DNA from 4 places in the Pseudoalteromonas sp. CnMc7-15 genome. Region 2 is predicted to be linked to each of the others. Evidence: predicted binding sites of a transcription regulator. Region 2 holds the regulator's gene; each other region holds the start of a gene.
What was found. Region 2 encodes sigma-54, which starts transcription at its own class of promoters, with help from an activator protein. Its sites were predicted from a motif close to GTTGGCACGNNNNTNGNNT; they were not measured.
Positions count from the first base shown of each region.

Region 1 (3,296 bases), on a different contig from region 2:
GGCTGGAAATATCGCACAGGCACCGCTGGCCAAACACACTAGATTGCCCAGCACCATGCCGAAGCAATGGTACAGGGGCACTGGAATACACAGTCTGTCTTTATCATTAAAGTGCATCGCTTGGGCAACCAGCAAACCGTTGTTTAAAATATTGCGGTGCGAGAGCGTGGCGCCTTTGGGGTTTCCGGTTGTGCCCGAGGTAAATTGAATATTAATGGCGTCATCGGGTCGAAGTTGCGCTTCAATAACCCGCATTTGCTGGTAGTGCGCATCCTCGCCCAGTTGTTGAACCGACTTAAATGATGTCATGCCGGCAAAAGGTTGCTCGGAGAGAATAATTACCTGCTCTAGAGTGGGCAGCGCTTGCAGGGTGGTTTTGCTACCGTCTTTTAATTCCGGTGCAAGCTGGTAGATCATGTCAACGTAGTTTGATGCTTTAAATTGCTCGGCCATCACCAGGTATTTTACACCCACATTGTTAATGGCAAAGGCCAATTCATGAGGGCGATAGGCGGGGTTAATGCACACCATAATGGCGCCAATTTTGGCGCTTGCGAATTGCACTAAGGGCCATTCAATATTGTTGGGTGACCAAATGCCAACCCGATCCCCTGGCTGCACACCTAGAGCGAGTAAGCCCGCAGCGAGGCGCTCTATTTCCCGTAAATACTGGCGGTAAGTCCAACGGATCCCTTGATGGCGAACGACAATCGCCTCATTGTCTGGGTGTTTGTCGACAATATAATCTAGGTGCTCGGCGATGGTTCGCTCGCTAAGCGGCGTTGAAAATGAGCCGTGGTACTGGCTCAACGTTAACGGTAGTGAAGGGGAGTGATTGTCTTGTTGTTGCGGCATTGACTGCCTCCTTGCCCGGATAGATGTTGTCATTTTAGGTTCTTCAACACCTAATCAAGCACAGAGTGTCGACACTTTCCATTATTTTGAGGTGGTTTCTGTTGGAATTAGACTAAAGGTTTAGTTTTTGTCGACATAAAAAAGCGGGCCATGGGCCCGCTACATCGTCTTGGGGAGAGAAATAATTTAGCTCGTTGCTTCTTGCAGTGCCTTCATTTTATCGTGGCAAATTTGCATGCGTTCACGAAGCTGAGAAAGAACTTGTGCGCACTGAGGTGGCTGCGACTCTTCTAGTGCATCGTCGAACTCTTCAAGCACTTTATCTTCAACCTCTTCAAGGTGTTTGATGTACGTATGCTCTTCGTTGCTCTTAATTGCGCTCATCACCTTAGTGTAGGTTTTACGTACATCTACCAGGGTGTCTGAGCCGGTTTCAATTTCGCCTTGCTCTTCAATGGCAAAGGGTTGCAAGTCGGTCACCGCTTTGTGCTTTTCATCGATCATGTTTTGGAACACGGTACGTACATCATTACTATCAATGTTGTCTTTGGCATCGGAGTAAAAATCAATGCCACCCTTTAGTACTTTGATAATGTCTGTGATTTTCTCTGAACGTTGCATTGTCATAATTGTGCTCCTTCAATTTTGAATTCGATTTAATAGGAGCAATGCTTGTGCCAAATCGAGGGAATACATAAAAACCATTATTAAACAGTGTTTTATCTTTATCTTCGAACGCTTGAATGTGTAAGCCAACGCCTTTTTCATGGGCAACTATGAAAGCTTTTCAATCGCAGGCGGTAAAAACGTCATAGTCGTACAACCAACAAAACGTATTATTTTTTACCTTTCACAGTGCTCCAGGTGAAGATGTGCTGCGTAGTAGCTATTATCGGAAAAAGAAGGAAGAAGAATGGATTGTAACGTTGCCCCAAGCACAACCTACCACGAGTGTAATACCCTTACGACAACGCGTCGTAAACGGGGAAAAGGATTTGAATACTTCCATCTTGATAAGGAAAAGATAACCAGTCGTGCTTACTTAAAACGAATGCGAGAGTTGGCTGTGCCTCCTATGTGGCGTGATGTACGTATTAGCGCTTGCCAGTACAATAAGGTGCAGGCCGTTGGCGTTGATGGCAAAGGAAAGCGACAATACATTTACCACGCCCATTGGCAATTGGCGCAACAGCAAAAAAAATTTGCCAAGTTAGGTGAATTCGCTGCTCAGCTTCCAGATGCGCGAGGGCACTGTTTATCCTTATTGGCAGAACCTGATTGGACGAAAGACAAAGTGTGCGCGCTTGGGTGCGCAATCTTAGACCTTACCGCGATTCGTGTAGGCAGTAATAATTATTACAAAGCCAATGAAACTTGTGGGTTAACCACGCTTCGACGCAAGCATGTGGATATTAAAAACGACCATGTACAATTTAGCTTTAAAGGTAAACACGCAAAACACCGAGAGGTGCGCATTGACGATACTGAGCTTGCTGAATTAGTGGCTTCAAGTGCAGAGCAACAAGGGTATAGCTTGCTACGTTATTATCAACAAGGCCAATGGCATGACCTACAAAGTGATGATATTAACGAATTTATCCACCGTGTTTTTGGCGGCCACTTTAGTGCCAAAGATTATCGCACCTGGGCGGGGACGCGAATGGCGGTCCGCTTTGCCCACGTAGCCGCGGAGCAGGTACAGGCGCACCCAAGGCGCAAATTTAAGTCTCAACTGGTTAAACTCGTTGCCAAGCAGTTAGGCAATACCGCGAACATTTGCGAACAGTATTATATTCACCCGAAGGTGTTAGAACACCTCAGCGAACACTATGAAAATGAACACCCGTTTGCGCATTTTGACGCGACACCGCGCTCTTTAGCCGAGGAGTTGGACATGGATGAGAGGCATGCGTTAGCGATTATTACCGGGCGATGACGTAACAGGCCATTTTTGCGGCCTGCTACTGTCGGGGGAGATTACTGCTTAGCGTAAGTGCGCAGCATAATATCGACATACGCCGTCATAAAGGCTTGCTCTTGAAACTTCTTCAGCCCCGTATCAGCAAACTCAATAGGTAATGGGTTGCGCTTAAGCTGTTCTTTCATCTCTGTGGCACTAATAATGTGCACATCTAAGTTAGTTATCAGCTGCAGTGCCGCTTCCATTTTAAAGCCAACCGCGCCGCCAGCGAACTTACCTTTATGAGGTCGCGCTTTTATGGCGATAGCATCCACTTGGTAATCTTCCATCAGCTTTTTAAAGTCACGATGAAACTTTTGGATTTCTTCAGTATCGTTGGCATCGCTTAAAACAAAACGTGTTTGGCGCACATCACGGATGTCAAACACATCGTTTTCTTTACTTAGAAGGCATAGTAAAACTTCACTGCCTTTTATTTCTACGCCGCAAGTATGCATAGTCAAATATCACCTTTTTTATC
Region 1 is NZ_JAKRFT010000001.1:259,799-263,094, forward strand. Features, by position in the region: gene MHM95_RS01170 (AMP-binding protein) at 1-855, opposite strand, end outside; gene MHM95_RS01175 (PA2169 family four-helix-bundle protein) at 1,042-1,482, opposite strand; gene MHM95_RS01180 (DNA topoisomerase IB) at 1,769-2,791, shown strand; gene MHM95_RS01185 (DUF3010 family protein) at 2,833-3,273, opposite strand.
Region 1: MHM95_RS01175 (PA2169 family four-helix-bundle protein) is a predicted target of sigma-54. The motif match lies at 1,519-1,537, and genes of this name have one in related genera.

Region 2 (3,296 bases):
TGTTATCTACGCAGTAGTACCCAAGGTCTTCGAGCACCCGTAACGCGACTGATTTTCCAGAACCCGAGCGACCACTGACAATGATAAGTTCCATCCGACAACTCCTTGTTTTACCCCAAGACGCACATTTAAACCACACCATGAACTAATACGGCGCGCATTAGTCGGCGATCAATTGATAAAGCTCTTGATCGCTGCTGGCTGAGCGCAGTTGTTTACACAGTTGTTTGTCTTTTAGTTTATCAGCAATTGTCGCTAAGGTCTTCAGGTGTTGTTCAGTCTCATTAGCCGGCACTAAAAGTGCGACAAAGATATCCACTGGACGGTTATCAATGGCATCAAAGTTAATGGCTTCGCGATTGGTTACAACAATGGCAATCGTACTGTCGATACCATCGAGACGGCCATGTGGAATAGCAACGCCTTTGCCGATGCCAGTACTGCCCAGCTTTTCGCGGGTTAGCAAAGCATCAAGTACCGATTGCTCGCTGAGGTGAGGACTGTGCTGATGAGCCACCTGAGAGAGGTACTCCAGCATTCTTTTTTTGCTATTAAAAAGGACCGCAGCTTTGCTGCAGTCCTTGGTAAAGAGTGAATCTAGGTTCATGTTAGTGACGAGATAATTTCTCTTTATGTTTAATCACTTGACGGTCGAGCTTATCAATTAAGCCGTCGATCGCCGCATACATATCCTGGTGCTCTGCGGTTGCGAACAGTTCACCACCGTTAACGTGAAGAGTAGCTTCTGCTTTTTGTGTTAGTTTTTCAATATCAAGAATGACATGCACATTATTTATATGGTCAAAGTGACGCTCTAATTTTGCAAATTTGCTATTCACATAGTTGCGAAGAGAATCAGTGATTTCTACGTGACGACCGGTAAGATTTAATTGCATAAGCATTTTCCTTCTTGTCTAACGTCTATATCAAACTTTTACGCTGATTTGACGGTGGAATGGCTAGCGATTCACGATATTTAGCAATCGTGCGCCGAGCCACTTTAATTCCTTGCTCGGCTAGTACGTCGGCAATCTTGCTATCACTCAACGGTTTAGCAGGATTCTCCGCAGCTACTAGCTTTTTGATCAATGCTCGAATCGCTGTGGACGAGCATTCACCTCCGTTTTCGGTTGTAACATGGCTGGAGAAAAAGTACTTCAGCTCAAAAATACCCCGTGGTGTATGCATATACTTTTGGGTGGTCACACGGGAAATCGTTGACTCATGCATTTCCACCATTTCGGCAACGTCATTAAGCACCATTGGCTTCATTGCCTCTTCACCATGTTCAAAGAATGCCTGTTGTTGTTGAACAATGCAATTAGTTACTTTAAGTAGCGTATCATTGCGTTGTTCCAAGCTCTTTATAAACCATTTCGCTTCTTGTAAATGCGAGCGAATAAATTGACTATCACTTTGCGACTTACAGCTTCGCGACATTGATGCATAGTGATCGTTAACGCGGATCTTAGGCATACTATCTGGGTTTAATTCAACCACCCAGCGGCCTTTAACTTTCTTCACTGATACATCTGGAATCACATACTCTGACTGCTCTCGCACAATCGTGGCTGCAGGAGTCGGATTTAAACTGTGTATCAGTGTCATCACCTCTTTTAACTGCGCTTCTTTAAGCTTAGTCTTTTTCATCAAGGTGCGATAGTCACGACTACCAAGCAAATCAATATAGTTACAAACTACCTCTTTGGTCTCTTCAAGCCAAGGGGTTTGTGGGTCAAATTGCTTGAGCTGGATCAACAAGCACTCTTGTAAAGAACGCGCACCAATTCCTACTGGATCAAAGAGTTGGATACGCTTAAGAACGGCTTCAATTTCATCGAGCTCGATACCATCGTCTTGTTCATCATGATTCAAGCTTTCCAGCAGATCTTCACAACTGACTGTTAAAATGCCGTTGTCATTGATGGCTTCAATGATGGCTGTGGCGATGGCCTCGTCGGTGGCACTAAAAGGTGTTAATTGCAGCTGCCACATTAAATAATCGTGTAACGACTCGGTGGTTTCGCCTTGGTAGATAGACTCATCTTCTGGCATAGGCCCAGAGGAGGCAACGGGAGCCGCACTAATATACTCATCCCAAGACACATCCATGGGCAAGTCTTCACTGATGGACTCGTTGTTCATGGCATCAGCACTTTCAACTTCATCCTTACTGGCGCTGGCCGTCTCGGCGGTATCGTTATTTTGGTTGTCGGACGTCGACTCTTTTTGCTCTTGGTTGTCGTTATTGTCGGCGTAATTGTCTTCTTCAACTTCAAGTAATGGGTTGGCGTCCAACGCCTCTTGAATTTCTTGTTGGAGATCCAAAGTACTGAGCTGCAACAGGCGAATCGCTTGCTGCAATTGTGGGGTCATTGTTAATTGCTGGCCTAGGCGCAGCTGTAATGATTGCCTCATGTATCTCTAACAATCCTTTAATCGTTATAATCTAAACTGCTCACCCAAATAGACGTCGCGAACCGTTTGATCGGCAAGAACTTGCTCTGGAGTGCCAGAAGCAATGAGCTCGCCATGGGAAACAATGTATGCGGTTTCACATACGTCTAGGGTCTCTCGCACATTGTGGTCGGTGATTAATACACCAATGCCACGATTGCGCAGATGCTCTATGATTTTCTTTATATCTAACACTGAAATAGGGTCGACACCAGCAAAAGGTTCATCCAACAAGATAAACTTGGGGTTTGCCGCCAATGCTCGCGCTATTTCTACCCGGCGACGTTCGCCACCAGATAACGCCATTCCTTGTGAGTCTCGAATGTGCTGTATATTAAACTCATCAAGTAGGCCCTCAAGCTCGCTTTCACGCTCTGCTTTGCTTAAGCCCTTGCGGGTTTCTAGGATGGCCATCAAATTTTGAAAAACTGTCAGCTTTCGAAAAATAGATGATTCCTGCGGTAAATAACCAATACCTAAGCGCGCACGAGAGTGCATCGGCATCAAGGTGATATCCTCATCATCAATACTGATGGTGCCTTTATCACTGGGTACTAAGCCAACTATCATGTAAAAAGTAGTTGTCTTACCGGCTCCATTAGGGCCGAGCAAGCCGACGATACTACCTGCTTGTACTTCTAAGCCCACACTTTTGACGACCTCCCGGCCTTTATAGCTTTTCGCTAATTTTTGTGCTTTAAGAGTCGCCATTATTGCTCTTTCTCCGGCGTATCGTCACTTTGTGGTGTTAATGTTGTGCGCACTCGTGTGCTGGAGTTTTCATCTTTTTCGGCGGTGATCAGCTGTTTGGCAATATCATAGCTTATGGTTTCGGCAAC
Region 2 is NZ_JAKRFT010000005.1:306,675-309,970, reverse strand. Features, by position in the region: gene rapZ (RNase adapter RapZ) at 1-94, opposite strand, end outside; gene ptsN (PTS IIA-like nitrogen regulatory protein PtsN) at 161-607, opposite strand; gene hpf (ribosome hibernation promoting factor) at 609-896, opposite strand; gene MHM95_RS14070 (RNA polymerase factor sigma-54) at 922-2,418, opposite strand; gene lptB (LPS export ABC transporter ATP-binding protein) at 2,443-3,168, opposite strand; gene lptA (lipopolysaccharide transport periplasmic protein LptA) at 3,168-3,296, opposite strand, start outside.

Region 3 (3,296 bases), on a different contig from region 2:
CAGTTGACCTGGGCGAGACTGTTGATATTCGGCCACTGACATCGCTATTGAGTAGGGCTCTTGCCCTGAAGAACTGGCCGCCGACCAAATTTTTACCGGCCGACGTAAATCTTTGCACTCAGGTAAGAGCTTTGTCTTCAATAATTCAAACGGATAAGAGTCGCGAAACCACAATGTTTCATTGGTGGTCATGGCATCAACAACAGCGGCACGAAGTTGCCGCTCATGCGGACTCAACGTTTTGCTAACCAGCTGCGACAAAGATTCAACGCTAAAGCGAGCCATCAGCGGAGCCAAGCGACTTTTAACTAAGTAAAGTTTGTTATCACCCAGCACAATGCCACACTGCTGTTCTAAAAATGCACGAAACTGGTTGTATTCACCGAGCTCTAAATGCTTATTTTCCAAATTACTCTCACCTAACTCACTTGAAGCGGTTACAAGACAAGGCGGCATTAATCACAATGCACCCACTTTTTAACTGCTGTAGCCAGTTCGTCGGGGTTAAATTTGGCAATAAAATCATCCGCCCCAACTTTTTCTATCATCGCATGGTTAAATACGCCACTTAAAGAGGTGTGCAGTATCACATGCAATGGTGCCAGCTTCGGATCCGCTTTGACCTCTGCTGTTAAGGTATAGCCGTCCATCTCTGGCATTTCCACATCCGATATCAGTAACGCCACTCGCTCAGTGATATCATCTTTGCAGTCGAGCTTCGCTATTTCTTTTAATCGCAACAGGGCCTCTTTACCGTTTTTCGCCAGCTCAGTTTGCACCCCGAGAGGCTCCAGCGCCCGTTTTACTTGATTACGCGCCACGGCAGAGTCATCGGCAATAAACACAATACGCTCACCGAGATCTTTCTGCATCTCGCCATCTGAGGCAATGCCCTCACTGACCTCGGTATTAACAGGGCTGATCTCTGCAAGAATTTTTTCGACATCCAAGATTTCTACGAGCTCGTCATCAATCTCAGTCACTGCGGTAAGGTATGAATAACGCCCCGCACCTGACGGCGGTGGCATAATCTTTTCCCAGTTCATATTGACGATACGCTCAACGCCACCCACCAAAAACCCCTGCACAGAGCGGTTATATTCGGCGATAATAATAAAGCAATTTTCAATATCAGTGATGGCCGGACCGCCTACAGCCATAGACAAATCGATGATAGAAATGGTTTGTCCACGAATATGCGCTACCCCACGAATATAAGAATTCGTTTTCGGCATATTTGTTAGTGGTGGACACTGAAGGACTTCTCTAACTTTAAAAACGTTGATCCCGAACCGCTGGCGTCCTTTTAGTTTAAACAGCAATAATTCAAGGCGGTTTTGACCCACAAGTTGGGTTCGTTGATTGACAGAATCTAAAATGCCAGCCATCGGATTCTCCTAGCATTAATTTACAACTTCGCACACTCGCGCCAAATAGGAACGCATTTTGCTTCTTAGCTTCATACGTTAGTATAACTACGCTAGAACGCCCAGTTTTTGACGCTTCGTAGTTATACCCTGTTTTACCCAATAAGCATAGTCGAAACATGGTGAGTATGTTCAAAAAAATTCAACTTTTCCAAAGCTTATGGTTAATAGCCGGTGTATTAATAAGCTCAACGGCTGAGGCAAACAACGGCCAACAACAGCGCTATGATCGCCACGCTTTGCAAACGCTTGCTGAGCAATACATCACAGAGCAAGCGCAGATTCAGCCCGATCAAGAGCTGCGAGTGCAAGCGATGGACTTAGATGCGCGCATAGGTCCCAGAGAGTGTGCAGTAACACCGCAAGCCTCTACGGCTAGCGCTCCGCCATTTAATCGGCAGGTAACAGTAAAACTTAAGTGCCCAAGTCCTGCTCTTTGGAGTCAGTATGTCCATGTACGCATCAGTAAGCTCTCTACTATCGTGGTCGCCAATGATCACATTGCCCGTGGGCAAATTATTAGTGCTGATGATTTAACTACGGAGCAGCGTCCGCAACATTTTGTTCGCGCTCGCTACATAGAGCAGCCAGAAGTTATTGTCGGCAGCCGCAGTAAACGCAGTATTCGCAGAGGATTGCCAATTAGTATGAATCAGTTGTGTATGGTGTGTAAGGGCGATAATGTGAGCATTATTGCCCGCTTTAACGGACTCACTATAAAAACATCTGGAGAAGCGCTAGAAGATGGCGGTGTCGGTGATAATATTCGCGTGCGTAATGTAAAGTCTGGCCGGCTGATCAATGCCAAAGTAACAGCAGTGGAAACCGTGGCGGTTAATATTTAAATTTTATGCTAAAGTATTGGCTAGAATGGCCGATAAACAGTGCAAAGGTCAATATAGCTTAGGTAATTAGTGATGGTGAATCAAGTCAACAAAGGCCAGCAAGGCTCGGTGTACAACACACCACAAAATAAAGTGGAGCAACAAAAGCTCAACCAAACGCAAACGCAAGGTAATGAGGCAAATGCAAAAGCCAGTACGAAGGCTGCAGTAGACTCAGTAAGCCTTACGCCACAAGCAAAGCAAATGAAGTCTTTGCAAGAAAAAGCTGAGCGCTCATCAGGGTTCGATCAACAAAAGGTTGACGAATTAAAGCAAGCTATCAGTGAAGGCAAATATCAAGTAGATAGCGAAAAGCTTGCTAAAAACATCGCTGCGTTTGAGTTCGATTTGTATGGCTGATTCGGCACTTAGTGTGGCTCTCGGCCAACAGCTCTCAAGTTTACAAGACTTGCTACAACTACTTGAAGATGAGCTGAGCGCTATTGCCGGGCGCAGTGGTGATGAGCTGAAGGAATTAACGCCTAAAAAAGAACAGGCGCTTGTTCAAATTCAGCAACAAGACCAGCACATTGCTCAGCTATTAAAAGCGCAAGAGCAAGAGGTATTAGCGCCGCACCAAGAGATGATAGAGCATGCACAGACTTTATTGCTAAAGTGCAAACAGCAAAATCAAGTGAATGCTCAGGCTGCTCACAATGCTCAGCTCACCGTCAAACAACTCAAAGATATTCTTATCGGCGCACCAAGTTCATTAACCTATGCTGCCGATGGTGGGATTGACCGCAGCGAAAATAAAATCGTAAAGAATTTAAAAGCCTGAACCTACTAAGCTAAATATTGATTCGAAAAAGGGAGCCTAAGCTCCCTTTTTATCTCTTATAATTCGCCTTTGCCCGAGCTATCCAGCATTGCTTTGATCACTTCATCATCGCCAACAGTGGCATAATGTGAGGCTCCTCCAAAGCCATGCTCCTCGCTCGTTATTGTTTGCTCTGAGGCTAAATCATCAAATTGAGCTAATACC
Region 3 is NZ_JAKRFT010000006.1:158,273-161,568, forward strand. Features, by position in the region: gene MHM95_RS15475 (protein-glutamate O-methyltransferase CheR) at 1-408, opposite strand, end outside; gene MHM95_RS15480 (chemotaxis protein) at 456-1,388, opposite strand; gene flgA (flagellar basal body P-ring formation chaperone FlgA) at 1,556-2,272, shown strand; gene flgM (flagellar biosynthesis anti-sigma factor FlgM) at 2,345-2,671, shown strand; gene flgN (flagellar export chaperone FlgN) at 2,664-3,092, shown strand; gene MHM95_RS15500 (retention module-containing protein) at 3,149-3,296, opposite strand, start outside.
Region 3: flgA (flagellar basal body P-ring formation chaperone FlgA) is a predicted target of sigma-54. The motif match lies at 1,434-1,452, and genes of this name have one in related genera.

Region 4 (3,296 bases), on a different contig from region 2:
CACTGTGGTTTTGCAGGCACTCAGGGTGAATAAGGCCACCAAGGCAATGACAAGGGTGTGACGCATTTACTGATCTCCGTGTAAAAGCGTTATTGTCTCTTAAAAGTTATTATTACTCAAACCCTTGTATGTCGGTTTGTGTTAGCCAGTAGAAGCCGTGATGGTGTCGCTATGATGGATTTCAACCAAGCAGTTACGGCCACGGCTTTTTGCCTCGTAAAGGCCTTTATCCGCTTCAATCAGCATCTTTTTAATATCAAAATGGCCACTCTCTCGGCAAGTGACGCCGATGCTAATGCTCAGCGGCAGGCGCTGATGGTGCCAATAAAATGAGCCCTCGGCAATGGCCTTACGTAAGCGATCGCCCACTTTGAGCGCCGTGCGTTGATGGGTATTGGCTAAAATCACTGCGAATTCCTCTCCGCCAATACGCGCAGCTAAATCATCTTCTCTGAGTTGCTCGCGAATGCGCTGACTCACCCATTGCAACGCAGCGTCTCCGCCATCGTGACCAAACTGATCATTGACCTTCTTAAAGTAATCCAAATCTATCATCATGACTGCAAGCGGCTGCTGCTTAGCAATACACTGCGCGAGTCGTTTTTCGCCTTCATAGAAAAACGCACGACGATTGTACAAGTTTGTGAGTGGGTCGAAATTAGCTAAGTTAGTGAGTTTAGCTTCTGAGCGTATGAAAAAAAGCATCGGAAACACCAGTGCCGTGCACGTGGTCAGTAGTAAGTGAACAGCAAGGACTAACTGTTTGGTCCAAGGCGGTAATGATTGCTCCCAGTGCAACAAATTGGTAAGCAACAGGCCCGTTTGAACCAACATTACCAGCGCATGCAAGGTGACGAGAACAAGCAAAGTGGCGGCATATATATTGCCTTTGGTTGTTGTTCTAATAGCCGCAGCAGCGGCAAAGAATAGTGTGGCAATAGCCATAGAAGTGTAAATCTGCCCCCACAGTGGTTGGTGGTGCAACAACGCCAGTAACAACGCACTGAAACCCAGAATAAAATAGATAAACAACGGGTTATGGTGTTTTGAAGAGCTGTACCAGAGTATACCTCTTAGCACCAGCAATGGCGCTGTTATCATCAATAGTTGGGCGCTGTAATGGGTCAGTACCGGTAAGTCGATAAACACACGCAGAGTCGCGCTTATTTCAGCTAAACTAAATACCAGACAAGATAATCCCCAATACAAAAAGCTTCGTTGCGCACGTTGGTAAAACACCAACAACAAAAAGACGCCAATAAAGGCGTTGAGTAAAGTCGATACCACTATCAATGTTGGTAGATGTAACATGGCACTCGGGATGTTGGGGAGACACTTGAAGTTTAGTTCACCTACTTGGCGTCGCAACCCGCGCCATGGGGAGTTACTCAGTAAAGATAATTAAAATATCGTTAATTAAGCGTAAATATGGTGGTTTTGGCGAATGCGGTGAACTGGCTTAATCTCCATCTGACTGAAACTAAAGGAATTAATATTTGGCGCTGATTTTGCTTAGGTAAGCAAAACGACAACAGGAGTGTGAACATGAGTGTTCCTTTAAAGGACAGGCCGTTAGCGCAAGTAAAAGAAGAGATCATCGATCAGCTAATTTTAAATTACAGTCATGGTGAAATTTCAGCGCAGGCGTTTGAACGTCGCCTTGATCAAGCGTATGACTGCAGCTGCCAAGAGCAACTAGCAACATTGGTTGCTGATCTGCCGCTGCACAGCGACCCACGCTACAACAGCGAGAAGGCGGCACGTATGCGCACTCCTTTCACGCAAAGTAGCGAGCAGGTTTATGGTGAGAAAATTACCGCCATATTAAGCTCGGACCAACGCAGCGGTGAATGGGTTGTCCCTAAAGAAATTCATCTAAACAACTATTTGGGAAGCATTGAATTAGACTTTACCAACGCTATCTTTTCTCACCCTGAAGTACACATTTACGTTAATTGTATTTTGGGCAGTGATGAAATTGTGGTGCCAGAGAATGTAGATGTGCAAACTCAGACCACCAATATCATGGGGTCACTGGTTAATAAGCGGGTCTCACTTGGGCCGCGATACGAAGATAAACAGCGACCGCGCATTATTATCCATGGGCGTATTATTCTCGGGAGTGTGGAAGTCAGTATTAAGCGAACGATGAAAGAGAAATTAAAGGCCTTTGCCTTTGATTTACGTGATTTATTTGATGGCCGAGAGCAGGGTAAAAGCCGTAACCGATATGATGGCTAGAATGTCGGGGCTTGTTCATAGCAAGCCCCGTAAACTGATTAGTCCTGAGAGTACTTTTCTAGTTTGTTGTAGAGTGTTTTCACACTAACACCTAATTGTTCGGCGGTGTCCGTTTTGTTGCCGGCGTTCTCTTCCAAGTTTTTCAAAATTGCCGCTTTTTCCAACTCTTCCAAGGAAACGCCAGTAGGAATATCGACGCTGTTGCTGTCGCTTTTGCTTACTGATTCACCCAATGAAAGATGTTCGGCTTTGATTACGTCATCGGCCAAGATCATCGCTCGTTCAATGGTGTGTTTTAGCTCCCGTACGTTGCCTGGCCAGTTATAAGCAGCAATGCGGCTAAGTGCATCGGTAGCGATACGTTTGTGGCTCAATTCTTGGGCATTACGGTAGGCAAGGAAGTGCTCAGCGAGGCCGGTGATGTCATTGCCTCGATCGCGCAGTGGTGGCACTCGGATAGGGAAGTGCGCTAAGCGGAAGTATAAATCCTCACGGAAAATGCCATCATCAATGGCTTGTTGCGGGTTACGGTTGGTTGCACAAACAATACGCACATCAGCATGTTTCACTTGTTGACTGCCTACGGCGCGATACTCTCCGCTTTCGAGCACGCGCAGTAACTTAACTTGTTGCTCTAATGGCATCTCTGTTACTTCGTCTAAAAACAGCGTACCGCCTTTAGCTTGGTCGAAGACCCCTTGGTGATCGCGGTGTGCACCTGTAAATGCGCCTTTCACATGACCAAATAACTCACTATCTATAAGCTCTGGGGAAAGCGCACCACAGTTTATCGCAACAAAAGGTGCTTGTGGCTTATCGCCAGCAATATGAACGGTATTGGCAACGAGCTCTTTACCTACACCACTTTCGCCAATAATCATCACGTTGGCATCAGTGCGTGCGACCTTACGAATAGTGCGATACAACTTGTGCATAGACTTAGAAGAGCCGACTAATAAACCAAATTGGTCAAGGTCGCTGGACTCAACAGCTTTACTTGATTGGCTGGCTTCACCAAACAGTTCGTAGCTGTCTTGCAGAGTTTCGCTAATCAG
Region 4 is NZ_JAKRFT010000004.1:330,921-334,216, reverse strand. Features, by position in the region: gene MHM95_RS12000 (hypothetical protein) at 1-66, opposite strand, end outside; gene MHM95_RS11995 (GGDEF domain-containing protein) at 142-1,311, opposite strand; gene MHM95_RS11990 (LiaF domain-containing protein) at 1,546-2,241, shown strand; gene MHM95_RS11985 (sigma-54 dependent transcriptional regulator) at 2,280-3,296, opposite strand, start outside.
Region 4: MHM95_RS11990 (LiaF domain-containing protein) is a predicted target of sigma-54. The motif match lies at 1,496-1,514, and genes of this name have one in related genera.